3 regions of the Streptomyces sp. NBC_00885 genome follow, and region 2 is predicted to be linked to each of the others. Evidence: riboswitches for the same ligand, from Rfam matches in the RefSeq annotation. Region 2 holds a riboswitch; each other region holds the start of a gene.
The links. A riboswitch is a leader RNA that binds a small molecule or an ion and turns the genes downstream of it on or off. The one in region 2 is predicted to bind cyclic di-AMP.

Region 1: another riboswitch for cyclic di-AMP. It lies ahead of OHA61_RS09135 (M23 family metallopeptidase); the one in region 2 lies ahead of tgmA (putative ATP-grasp-modified RiPP).
Region 3: another riboswitch for cyclic di-AMP. It lies ahead of OHA61_RS20225 (M23 family metallopeptidase); the one in region 2 lies ahead of tgmA (putative ATP-grasp-modified RiPP).

What each region holds. Positions count from the first base shown of each region.
Region 1 covers NZ_CP108796.1:2,086,471-2,090,392, forward strand. Annotated here, with positions in the region: gene OHA61_RS09130 (GntR family transcriptional regulator) at 8-685, opposite strand; gene OHA61_RS09135 (M23 family metallopeptidase) at 885-1,655, opposite strand; cyclic di-AMP (ydaO/yuaA leader) riboswitch at 1,668-1,833, opposite strand; gene OHA61_RS09140 (M16 family metallopeptidase) at 2,063-3,451, opposite strand; gene OHA61_RS09145 (M16 family metallopeptidase) at 3,448-3,922, opposite strand, start outside.
Region 2 covers NZ_CP108796.1:5,922,670-5,926,591, reverse strand. Annotated here, with positions in the region: gene OHA61_RS26980 (amino acid adenylation domain-containing protein) at 1-118, shown strand, start outside; gene OHA61_RS26975 (leucyl/phenylalanyl-tRNA--protein transferase) at 115-903, shown strand; gene OHA61_RS26970 (cupredoxin domain-containing protein) at 1,112-1,531, shown strand; gene tgmB (ATP-grasp ribosomal peptide maturase) at 1,545-2,477, opposite strand; gene tgmA (putative ATP-grasp-modified RiPP) at 2,488-2,679, opposite strand; cyclic di-AMP (ydaO/yuaA leader) riboswitch at 2,692-2,849, opposite strand; gene OHA61_RS26955 (MFS transporter) at 3,070-3,922, opposite strand, start outside.
Region 3 covers NZ_CP108796.1:4,448,961-4,452,882, forward strand. Annotated here, with positions in the region: gene OHA61_RS20210 (hypothetical protein) at 1-11, shown strand, start outside; tRNA gene OHA61_RS20215 (tRNA-Met) at 62-135, shown strand; gene OHA61_RS20220 (PP2C family protein-serine/threonine phosphatase) at 185-1,441, shown strand; cyclic di-AMP (ydaO/yuaA leader) riboswitch at 1,746-1,902, shown strand; gene OHA61_RS20225 (M23 family metallopeptidase) at 1,914-2,957, shown strand; gene OHA61_RS20230 (PrsW family intramembrane metalloprotease) at 3,145-3,922, opposite strand, start outside.

The DNA of each region.
Region 1 (3,922 bases), 3.8 Mb from region 2:
GCGCCTGTTAATGGCGGACGCTCGTGGTGTTTACGGCATGTTGCGAAGTCCTCACCCGCTCGGGACGGCGCAACCGGTGCGCCGATGCGGCCCGCTCCGCATGCACGGCCGTCAGCGCGCGGGCCCGCTCCACATCGCCGCGCGCCACCGCGTCCACGATCGCGCCGTGCTCCGCCCAGGAGTCCACGGGCACGGCAGGCTGTTCGACGGCGTACATCCAGGCGATCTTGTGCCGCAGCTGGGTGAGCAGCGCGATCAGTCCCGGGCTGCCGGAGGCCTGGGCGAGGGTCTCGTGGAACCAGCCGCCCAGCGAGCGCAGGTCCTCGCCCTGGCCGCGGCGTGCGCGCTCCTGGCCCAGCCTGACCAGGCCGCGCAGGACCTTCAGGTGCGCTTCCGTGCGCCGCTGCGCCGCGCGCGCGGCGCCGAGGGGCTCCAGCAGCATCCGGACCTCCAGCAGGTCGGCCGCCTCCTGCTCGGTGGGCTCGGCGACGCAGGCACCCGCATGCCGGCGGGTGGTGACGAAGCCCTCGGACTCCAGGGTGCGCAGTGCCTCGCGCACCGGGACTCGGGAGACTCCGTAGCGGCGCGCCAGCTGCTCCTCGGTGAGCCGGCTCCCGCGCTCGAATACACCGGAGACGATGTCGTCGCGGATCGCCGTGCATACCGAGTGCGCAGGAATGCGCATGACCGAACCTCCGCTTTAATCCGCGCGAAACGCAGCCGATTGACGTCTGTTCGGTGACTCTATTGCAGTGGGCCGGATTTTCCGATGGCACTCGGGAATCCATGGATATCTTTTGGCCAGGGCACCGAACGCCGAAGGCCCCGGCAGGAAGCCGGGGCCTTCTCGCTCGCAGACGCTCGGGCGCTGTTGTCCGCTGTTCTCAGACGGTGACGCCGTGCGCGCGCAGGTACGCGACCGGGTCGATGTCGGAGCCGTACTCGGGGCTGGTGCGCGCCTCGAAGTGGAGGTGCGGCCCGGTGGTGTTGCCGGTCGCGCCGGAGAGGCCTATCTGCCGGCCCGGGGTGACGCTCTGGCCCACCGCGACCGTGATCGAGGAGAGGTGGCCGTACTGCGTGTACGAGCCGTCCTTCATCTTGATCACGACGTTGTTGCCGTAGGCGCCGCCCCAGCCGGCCTCGACGACGGTGCCGGAGCCGACCGCGTGCACGGTGGTGCCGGAGGCGGCGTGGAAGTCGATGCCGGTGTGGCTGCCGGAAGACCAGACGGCGCCGCCGGTCTTGTAGCCCGTGGAGACGTACGAGCCGCTGATCGGCGCGACGAAGGAGTTGAGGCGCTTGCGCTCGGCCTCGCGGGCGGCGCGCTCCTTGGCCTCGCGGGCGGCCTTGACGCGGGCCTCGGCCTTGCGCTTGGCCTCCTGAGCCGCCTTCGCCTGGGCGATGGCCTCGGCGGCCTCCTGCTTCTGGGCGGCGGCCTGGTCGGCGATCTGGTCCGCGAGGGTGTCGGCGGTGACGACCTGAGTCAGGCCGGTGTCCTCGACGGGGGCCATGCCAGGGGTGGCGGCGAGCGCCGGGGAAGCGAGGGTTCCGATGACGCCGGTGGTGGCAAGGGCCGCAGCGCCCGCCATGTTCGCGCTCCTGCGACTCAGGCGGCTCGGGGCACGGTGCTTCCCGGTGGCACGGGTGAACGCCATGAAGTGGCTGGTCCTTTCCTTCCTTCTCGCCTACCGGGTTAGCTGACGGGTTCGGAGCAGGAAGGTCTCCTACGGGCCCCTCCGTACGGATACGAAGGCGTCCGATTCACCCCAGGGACTCAAGTGGGTCCCCGGCTCCCCAGGCTCGCGCCGGACGGGGACTCGGCGATGGCTGTCCGATGCCGCGGATGCGGCGGGCTACTGGCGAACAGCCGGACCGACGCTAGGCGCGCCGACTTTCAATCACCAAACAGACAGGCCCTTTTGTAGTGCATGCCACAGGGCAGACAGGCAGCCTCCGCAATAAACCGGACATAGCACGGAACCCCGGCATCGCTTGGATGCTGGGGTTCCGCTTGCCTGTTGCGCCGGGTTCAGCCTGAGTTGTCCAGATCGCGCGACGGCAATCAGCCGGTGACCACGGTCACTTCGCCGATGCCCAGCGCCCTGACCGGCTCCTCGATTTGCGAGGCGTCGCCGACGAGCACCGTGACCAGACGGTCCACCGGGAAAGCGCTGACGGCCGCCGCCGTCGCCTCCACGGTGCCGGTCTCGGCCAGCCGCACGTACAACTGCGCCTGGTAGTCGTCCGCGAGGAACTGCTCGACCTGGTCGGCGAGCGTGCCCGCCACGGACGCGGCCGTCTCGAACTTCAGCGGCGCGACACCCACCAGGTTCTGCACCGCGACGTCACGCTCGGCGTCGGTGAGTCCCTCGGCGGCGAGCGTGCGCAGCACCTTCCACAGGTCGTCCAGCGCCGGTCCGGTGTTGGGCGTGTCCACCGAGCCGCTGATCGCCAGCATCGCGGCGCCCGAGCCGTCGGGGGCGGACCGCAGCACCTGGCCGAAGGCCCGTACGCCGTAGGTGTAGCCCTTCTCCTCGCGCAGCACGCGGTCCAGACGCGAGGTGAGGGTGCCGCCGAGGCAGTACGTGCCGAGCACCTGCGCGGGCCAGACCCGATCGTGCCGGTCCGCGCCGACCCGGCCGATCAGCAGCTGGGTCTGCACGGCGCCCGGGCGGTCCACGATGACCACGCGGCCGGTGTCGTCCGCGGTGATCGGCGGTACGGGGCGGGGCTTGGCGCTGTCACCCGTCCAGGTGCCGAAGGTCTCGGCGAGCACGGCGTCCAGGTCGACCCCGGTGAGGTCGCCGACGATCACCGTGGTGGCCGTGGCGGGCCGCACATGCGCCTCGTAGAAGGCACGCACGGCCGCGGAGTCGATCCGGGCCACCGTCTCCTCGGTGCCCTGGCGGGGGCGCGACATACGGGCGGCGGCCGGGAAGAGCTCCTTGGAGAGCTCCTTGGCCGCGCGGCGGGCCGGGTTGGCCGTCTCGTGCGGGATCTCGTCGAGGCGGTTGCGTACCAGCCGCTCCACCTCGCTGTCGGCGAAGGCGGGCGCGCGCAGCGCCTCGGCGAGCAGGCCGAGCGCCTTGGGCAGACGGGAGACCGGGACCTCCAGGGAGACCCGGACGCCGGGGTGGTCGGCATGCGCGTCAAGGGTGGCGCCGCAGCGCTCCAGCTCGGCGGCGAACTCCTCGGCGGTGTGCTTGTCGGTGCCCTCCGACAGGGCGCGCGCCATGATCGTGGCGACACCGTCGATGCCCTCGGGCTCGGCGTCCAGCGGAGCGTCGAGGGAGAGCTCGACGGCCACCACCTGCTGGCCGGGGCGGTGGCAGCGCAGCACGGTCAGGCCGTTGTCCAGCGTGTCGCGCTCGGGGGCGGGAAACGCCCAGGGCCGGGCGACGCCCGCCGTGGGCTGCGGGTGGTACGTCATCGTCACGGCAGCGTCGCTCACTGGTCCGCCTCTTCCTCTTCGTTGCTTCCCTCGGGCGCCGAGACGGGTTCGTACACCAGCACCGCCCTGTTGTCGGGGCGCAGCCGCGCCTTGGCGACCGCCTGCACCTCCTCGGCGGTGACGTCGAGCACCCGCTGCACGGCGGTCAGCGCCAGCTGCGGGTCGCCGAACAGCACGGCGTACCGGCACAGTTCGTCGGCGCGGCCCGCGACCGTGCCGAGCCGGTCCAGCCACTCGCGCTCCAACTGGGCCTGCGCGCGCTCCATTTCCTCGGGCGTGGGACCGTCGGCGGCGAACCGCGCCAGCTCCTCGTCGACCGCGGTCTCGATCTCCGGGACCTCGACGCCGCCGGACGTCTTGACGTCCAGCCAGCCGAGCGAGGGCGCGCCGGCGAGGCGCAGCAGACCGAACCCGGCGGCGACGGCCGTCTGGTCGCGTCGCACCAGACGGTTGTGCAGCCGGGAGGACTCG
Region 2 (3,922 bases):
CGGGATCGACATTCCGCCGGTGGACGCGGAGATGATGGACCGCTACATCGACTACCTTTCCCAGGCCGAGTACGTCCGGCCCGGGAACGGCCAAGGGCACGGAGCGTCGCGGTGGTGAACCGATGCCCCGACTGGGAGGCGCTGGACGTGCGCAAGGCGGCGCCCGACGGTCCGGTGGCCTTCTCCGCCGACCTCAGCCCCGCAAGCCTCCTGGCGGCATACCGCGCCGGGGTCTATCCGTTCCCGGCGTCCGACGAGTACACCCGCGTCCTCAATGAGGTGGTCTTCGCCGAGCAGGTTGAAGAGGGCCACATCCCGCTCGTGGGGGAGGAATCGGCCGATCCCTACGCCGTCTCCTGGTGGTCGCCCGACCCGAGGCCAGTGCTGCCCGTCTCGGCCGCGCACCTCAGCCGGAGCCTCGCCCGGCGGCTGCGCAACCAGCTGCGGTGGTCGACCAGCCTGGACCAGAGGTTCGAGCAGGTCGTCCGCGAATGCGGCGCCGACCGCGACCCCCTCTGGCTCACCGAAGAGCTGATCGCAAGCCTGATCCGGCTGCAGGAGCTGGGTCATGCTCACAGCGTCGAGGTGTGGGAGGACGGCGACGTGGTCGGCGGCGTCTTCGGCCTGCAGGTCGGAGTGGTCTTCAGCATGGACTCGATGTTCTTCCAGCGTCCCGGTGCCTCGAAGGTCGCGGTGTCCGACCTCGCGGCGCGCTTCGCACAGGCGGGCGGTGTGCTGCTCGACGCGCAGCGGGACAGCCCGCACGTCCGCGGCCTGGGCGCCCGTCTCGTACCGCGCGAGCAATACGTGCGCGACCTGCGCGGCACCGCGCCGGGCAGGCTCCCGATACCCACCGACACCTTGCCGGCCGGCCGCCTCGCCCAGCCGAGGGGACCGGGCTGACCGCGCCGCTCGCACAGGCGTGAGCCATTTCGGCGCTCCCCCGTATGCCCGGCATGAAGCTCGGCTCAAGTCGGTATTCAGGTGAACGGCGCCGCGACTGGCGGTACCGCTCTGGCGAGCGCCACCGAAGACCGTGAACCTGAATACGGCGGCCGATCACCGGCCGCGCCCAGACCACGGCATCCCCCGTCGGAAAGGTCCGCCCGGCATGTCACTCACCTATCCGGACCGGGTCCACACCGCCCTCAGAGTGGGCGGAGCCTGTGTCCTGCTTGCCCTGGCCGGCTGCTCGAGCAATGGCGACGGCAACGGCAACGAGACCACCGCCCCCGCCACCACCAGCGCCTCATCCGCCCCAAGCACCTCCAACGTCGGCGCAGCGCACATCTCGATCAAGAACTTCACCTTCATCCCGGCGACACTTCAGGTACGCCCCGGAACGAAGGTCATCGTCGAGAACGACGACTCGGTCACGCACACCCTGACCGCCACCGGGGACCAGGCATTCAACACCGGCAGCATTGATCCCGGCGAAACAGCCACGTTCGTCGCTCCGTCCGCATCCGGCAGCTATCCCTACATCTGCACCATCCACCCCAATATGAAAGGCACCCTCACCGTGAGCTGACGCCCCGGTCGGCTCACACCGCAGGACTCAGAGCCAGCCAGGCTGCGACGGCTTCGGCGATGGGCTGGCCGGTCTCCAGTTGGACGAAGCCGAACTGCCCGCCCTGATTGCACTCCAGGAACCACCAAGTGCCGTCAGCGTCCTCAGCGAAATCGAAGGCGCCGTAGCCGAGCTGGGCGAGGGACATGTAGGCGCAGACCGCCTTCGCGATACGGGTGGGTACCTCGGCCGGAGCCCAGGCACCGCCGTTGTCGGTGAAACGCCAGTCCACCTCGTCCGGGTCGGACACCCTCCGCGCGGCGAACATCTCGTCCCCCACACAGGTCAGCCGGATGTCCGCACGCTTGGGCACGCGCTGCTGCAGGAGCGTGGGGCCCCCGGTCACCGCGTCGAAGTCGGCGTCCGGCCCGACGGGCGTGGTGGGCAGTGCCAGCGCCGGGTCGCCGGGGTGCGCACCCGAAACGGGCTTCACGACGAGGTCCGGGTACTGGGCGGCGAACTCGCGTGCAACCCGCGGAAAGCCGGTGATCAGCGTGGGGGGTACGGCGAAGCCGCTGTGGTGGGCGACGCGCAGCTGCCATGGTTTCCAGCGGGCCTGCGCGGCGGCAGCCGGGTGGTTCATCCAGCGCACGCCCGTGCAGTTCAGCGTTCCGTACAGGGCCTGTTCGGCCTCGGCGGTGAGCCATGCGGACTGATGGGCGGCGTGCGCCGCAGGACGGCCGGGCCTGCGTACCCATATCGAGCGCAGTCCGCTCATGCTCACCACACGGCCACCGGCCGACAGGTATCCGTCGAAGTCGCCCTGTACGTATTCGGCCGACACGGCAACCTGGCCCGGGAGGTCGGCAGGGTCCAGACGTACGACCGGGACTCCCGCATCATCCAGGGCGGACACCACCATGTCCGCGGTCACGTCCTCGGCGCAGGTCAGTACGAGCACGGTCATGGGGCGGCCGTCAGTCGTCGAAGTGCGTTTGGGAACCGGCGGTGGACGTGGTGGTGCCGCACGCCAGCAGCATTTCGCGGTCGCTGATGGCCGGGCGCCCATCGGGCAGGACGTTCAACTGACGCAAGGGGTCATAGGCGTACGGGACCACGGCCGGCGGGCTCACGGCGGGACGGGCGTAGTTCAATGCGAACGGTCTCATGGTGATCAAGGTGGCTCCTGCTCCGAACGCCTGCGAGGTGAGCTGTCGGGTTCGGGCTGGAGAGTTGCCCGGCCGCGGTTCTCACGGCTTCACCCCAAGCCGCCCGGGTACGCGTTGTTCCCGTACGGCGCAAGTGGGTCCCCCGCTCCTGCCTGCGGTGTGGTGATGTGCTGCCGCGCGCCGGGGGCAGGATTCGGCGGTCCGGCCGCGCGGTGTTCGACTTCTCCGAACGCCGAGCACGTTAGGGGGACCTTGCGTTCGAGCACAAGGTCTCCACAAGCGGACTCATATCAACTGGCTTTTCCTACAGGGGAGTTCGTGATAGGTGCGCCCAGTACCACCGGTAAGGGGGGATGCGTGCACACGTTTGCGTGTCAGCCATCCAGGCCGCTATGACGGTGCCGACCCGCGACCACTGCATGCCCGGCGGGCCGCCGTCGGCTGCGTCCCGCGCGGCGGCTGGGTGAAGTGGCGGGCGGCGGCCAGGAGAAGAAGTGCCAGGGCGGCCGGTGCCGCGTAGGCGAGGCGGAACTGGCCGGTGGAGCCGAGGAGCCCGCTCACAGCGCCACCGATGACCACGCCGACGTAGTTGAAGAGGTTCAGGCGCGCCAGGACCACCTCCGAGGCGGCGGGGCGCAGTCGCGCGGCGGAGGCCAGGGACAGTGGAGCCAGGACGGATGCCCCCAGGCCCACTGCCCCGGCCGCGAGAACGGCGAACGGCCAGCTCGGCGCCGCGGCCATGCCCGCCAGGGCGCACGCGACCACCAGGGCTGCGGCACGGACGACGGAGACCGCTCCGCACTTGTGTACGAGTCGGTCGGTGGCCGCGCGGCCGAAGACGGTGCCGGCCTGGTAGGCCGCGTATCCCAGCGGCGCCACGGTGAGGGACGCGGCGAGCGTCTGGCGCAGGTAGACCGCCGACCAGGCCGAGACGGTGGATTCGACGACGTAGACCACGAGGAGGACCAGGCCGAACGGGATGAGCCGGATCCACAGGCGGCGCCCCGGCGGCGGCTGAGTGAGGGTGTCCGACGGCTCTGGGGCGGAGGAGGGCAGGGCCTGGGAACGCATGCAGAGGGCGAGAAGCAGCACGATGCCTGCCTGCGCGTTCAGCCCCGCGGCTACGGACCACTCCAGTCGGGCAGCCCCGGCAGTGAGCAGGGCCGCGACCACGCCACCCACGCTCCATGCCATGTAGAAGGAGCCGAAAACACTGCGCCCGTAGGCGCGTTCGATCGCCGCG
Region 3 (3,922 bases), 1.5 Mb from region 2:
GCCGCCGCTGAACAAAATGGATTTGATCTTGCTCCGGATGGCGTAAGGTGGTGTTCACCGACGCGGGGTGGAGCAGCTCGGTAGCTCGCTGGGCTCATAACCCAGAGGTCGCAGGTTCAAATCCTGTCCCCGCTACTGACAACAGTGGCCCGGCACTCGACAGAGTGCCGGGCCACTGTCGTGTGTGCGCTGCGGACATCGCCCGGTTGGCCGACGGCGACTCGCCGCCCGGCGCGGCTACGGCCAGCCTGGGAAGGGGGCGGTACCGTCCGCAGCCGTGTGGGGACCGGGCAGGAGAGCACCCGTGGCCGAGCCAGAGCAGGGCGGAGCGGACATCTCTCGTGGATTCGTCCGCCTGCTGCCCGCCCTGATGATCGTCGGCGGCGCGATCTTCGACCTCGCGACGCCGCCCCGGTTCACGGCGGTCCCGCTCTTCGCGGCCGCGCCGCTGATCGCGGCCCCCATCTTCACCTGGGTCGGCACCCTGCTGGTCGGTATCGCGGCGATCCTCGGCGTGACCGGGCTGCACCTCTACAACCACACCCTCTCGCAGATCACGGCGTTCACCGAGCTGACCACTGTGATCACCGTCTCGGGCCTCGCTCTGCTGATCAACCGGGTCGTACGGCTCGGCAGTCAGCGCCTCGCGTCGGCCCGGGTGATCGCCGAGACGGCGCAGCGCGCCGTGTTGCCGACTCCCCCGGAGCGGATCGGGGGACTGCACGTCGCCGCGCGGTACGAGGCGGCGCAGAAGGACGCGTTCATCGGCGGCGACCTCTTCGCCGTACAGGACACACCCTTCGGGGTGCGGCTGATCGTCGGGGACGTACGGGGCAAGGGGCTGCAGGCGGTCGAGGCGGTGGCCGTGGTGATCGGGGCGTTCCGGGAGGCCGCCGAGCAGGAGAGCTCGCTGGAAGGGCTCGCCGCGCGGCTGGAGCGGGCGCTGGTGCGGGAGGGCGCGCGGCACAACCTGGACGCGGTCGAGGGGTTCACCACCGCCGTACTGGCCGAGATCCCGCGCGGTGATCGTGTCGTACGGGTCGTGAACCGGGGCCATCCGGAGCCGCTCCTGCTGTACGCGGACGGGAACGTGAACATCCTGGAGCCGACCCAGGCCGCGCTGCCGCTCGGTATGGGCCTCGGGATCTGGCCGGACCGCTCGGACGCGCACCGGCTGCCCCCCGGGGCCACGCTGCTTCTCTATACGGACGGGCTGTCCGAGGCGCGCGACGCGAGCGGCGTTTTCTACGACCCCGGCCGGCGGCTGGCGGGGCGGCTGTTCCCCGGGCCCGAGGAGCTGCTGGACGCCTTGGTGGACGACGTACGACGCCATACGGGTGGCGGCTCGACGGACGACATGGCGCTGCTTGCGGTCAGCCGTCCCGCTCAGGGGCAGCAGGAGCGCCGCACGATCGTGCCCGTGGTCGGCGGGGGCGAGTGAGGGCTCTGGCGGCTCGGCGTCGTTGGCGTCGTGAAGCCGGGCGCCGGACGCCGGACGGACGGATGGGCACGGTACGTAATCGAGAGACACCCCTCCGCATAACATTTGACGAACCGTCAGGTAGCGGGAGGTGTCGGATGGTGCGTCAGGGGCGATCAACTCACCCCACTCCGGGCCCTTGTGTCCGGTTAAGTCCCGGCGAATGTTGTTAATGATCAGTCGGAACAGCTTGGAATCGGGCCCCGGTGTCTATTAACGTTCGATAACGCAGCGCGGTCGTCCCAGTCGTCGCAAGAGGCGGCACCGTGCGCACGCGCCGAATCCCGCAAGGGAACCGGGGAACCACCAATTGGGGTGAATCGGGCACCTTTTGCCGCTCTTGTCCGCGGCGGAAGCGCCCGTAGGAGACCTTCCTGCTCCGAACCCGTCAGCTAACCCGGTAGGCGAGAAGGAAGGAAAGGAGCACGCCTCAGTGGCGTCCAACAAACCTGCCCCGACAGCACCCTTCGAAACTGACTTCTTCGGCGACGAGGTGGCAGAGCGGGCATGGGAGGAATGGAACCCCACCGAGGACTCCGTCCGTCCGGTGCGCGGCCGGCACCGTGTCATGAAGCAGCGCGGCGGACTCGCCCGCAGCTCCACGGTGCTCGGGGTCGGCGTGATCGCCGCGGTCGGCGCGGGCGGCATGGCCACCGCGCAGAGCAAGCCGCCGGTCTCCATATCGCTCCCCGACTCGATCGCGGACAACCTGCCCGACGCCAAGTCCCTTCCAGGCGTCGGCTCGTTCATGTCCGACGACTCCTCGGACGCCGACGCCGGGAACACCGCGCCCCTCACCTCGGCGACGCTCGCCGCTGACACCGGCTCCAAGGCCGAGGCGCAGGGCTCCGCCGGTGAGGCGCTGCGCGCCCGCATCCTCCAGCAGGCCGATCAGCAGCGGGCCGAGGCGGACGCCGAGGCCAAGGCGGCCGCGGAGAAGCTCGCGGCCGAGAAGGCAGCGGCGGAGGCGAAGGCCCAGCAGACCGCGGCGGAGGCCGAGGCCGAGGCGGCGAAGCTCGCCGCCGAGAAGGCAGCGGCGGAGAAGGCCGAGGCCGAGCGCCTCGCCAAGCTCGCCGCGAGCTACTCGCTGCCGACCTCCTCGTACACGATCACCTCCACCTTCGGTGAGGCCGGATCGATGTGGTCCTCGGGCTACCACACCGGCCTGGACTTCGCGGCCCCGACGGGCACGCCCCTGAAGGCCGTGCACAGCGGCACCGTCAAGTCGGCGGGCTGGTCCGGGTCTTACGGCTACCGCACGGTGCTGGAGCTCGAGGACGGCACGGAGATCTGGTACGCCCACCAGTCCTCGATCTCGGTCAGCGTCGGCCAGAAGGTGACGACGGGCGAGACGATCGGGCGCGTGGGTGCGACCGGCAATGTGACCGGCGCGCATCTGCACCTCGAGGTCCACACGGCGAGCGGGACCGGCATCGACCCGATGGCCTGGCTGCGGGACAAGGGCCTGACCGTCTGATTTCTCCGTACGCCCCCTCGCGCCGCCGCTCGGCGCGAGGGGGCGTTTATGCGGATGCCCCCATGTGCGCGGTGCACCGCACTCCCATGAACGCCGGCAGTTCTGGCGCTCACCCCCCGACGCCAGGGCTGCCGGTCCTGTGCCCCGGTCGCGTACGGCATGCGGGCGGAACAAGCGCCCTGCCAGCCTAGGAGCGGTACGGGTTGTAGCCGCCGTAGTCGCGGTGCGGGGGCGGGGTCCATACCCGGCCCGTCGCCCGCGCCGCGTAGCTCAGCGCGGGAGACGCGACTTCCTTGCGCTGCCACAGGTGGTGCAGCAGCTCCTGCTCGCGCTCCATGAAGTCCGGGCCCGCCGTGCCGCGGTGGGCCCGGTGGCGCAGAAAGGCCAGGGTCGTCGCGAACCGTTCGTACTCCGAGACGGCGTGGGCCGCGGCCGGTCCGTGCGTACGGCGGGCGATGTCGCGGGCCATCGTGCGCGCCCGCATCGAGGAGAGCGCGCGCGGCTCGTCGGCCGTCAGCCAGCCGGCCGCCGCGTATGCGGGCAGTTCGGTGGATATCGTGCGCAGTTCGCACTGCCGGGTCCAGATCGTGAGCCAGGTCAGCAGCCCGAAGACCGGGACCATGAACGCCCCGTACACCGCATAGAAGCCGAACGGGCCGAAGAGCGACACCGAGCCGTTCCACAGCGCGTGCATGCCCATCGCGAGGGCGAGGCCCAGCAGTGGCAGCGCGATCCGCCGGAATCGCTGGCGTCGTGCGGCGAGCGCCGCGATCCCGAAGCCGATGCCCGTGAGCACGGTGAAGAGCGGATGCGCGAACGGCGACATGACGACACGTACGAAGAAGGTCGCCGCGGTCACCGATGCCAGGCCCGAGGTGCCTATCTCCTGGTCCTCACCGAAGGCGTTGCCGAGGTAGAGGATGTTCTCGGTGAAGGCGAAACCGGTCGCGGTGAAGCCCGCCACG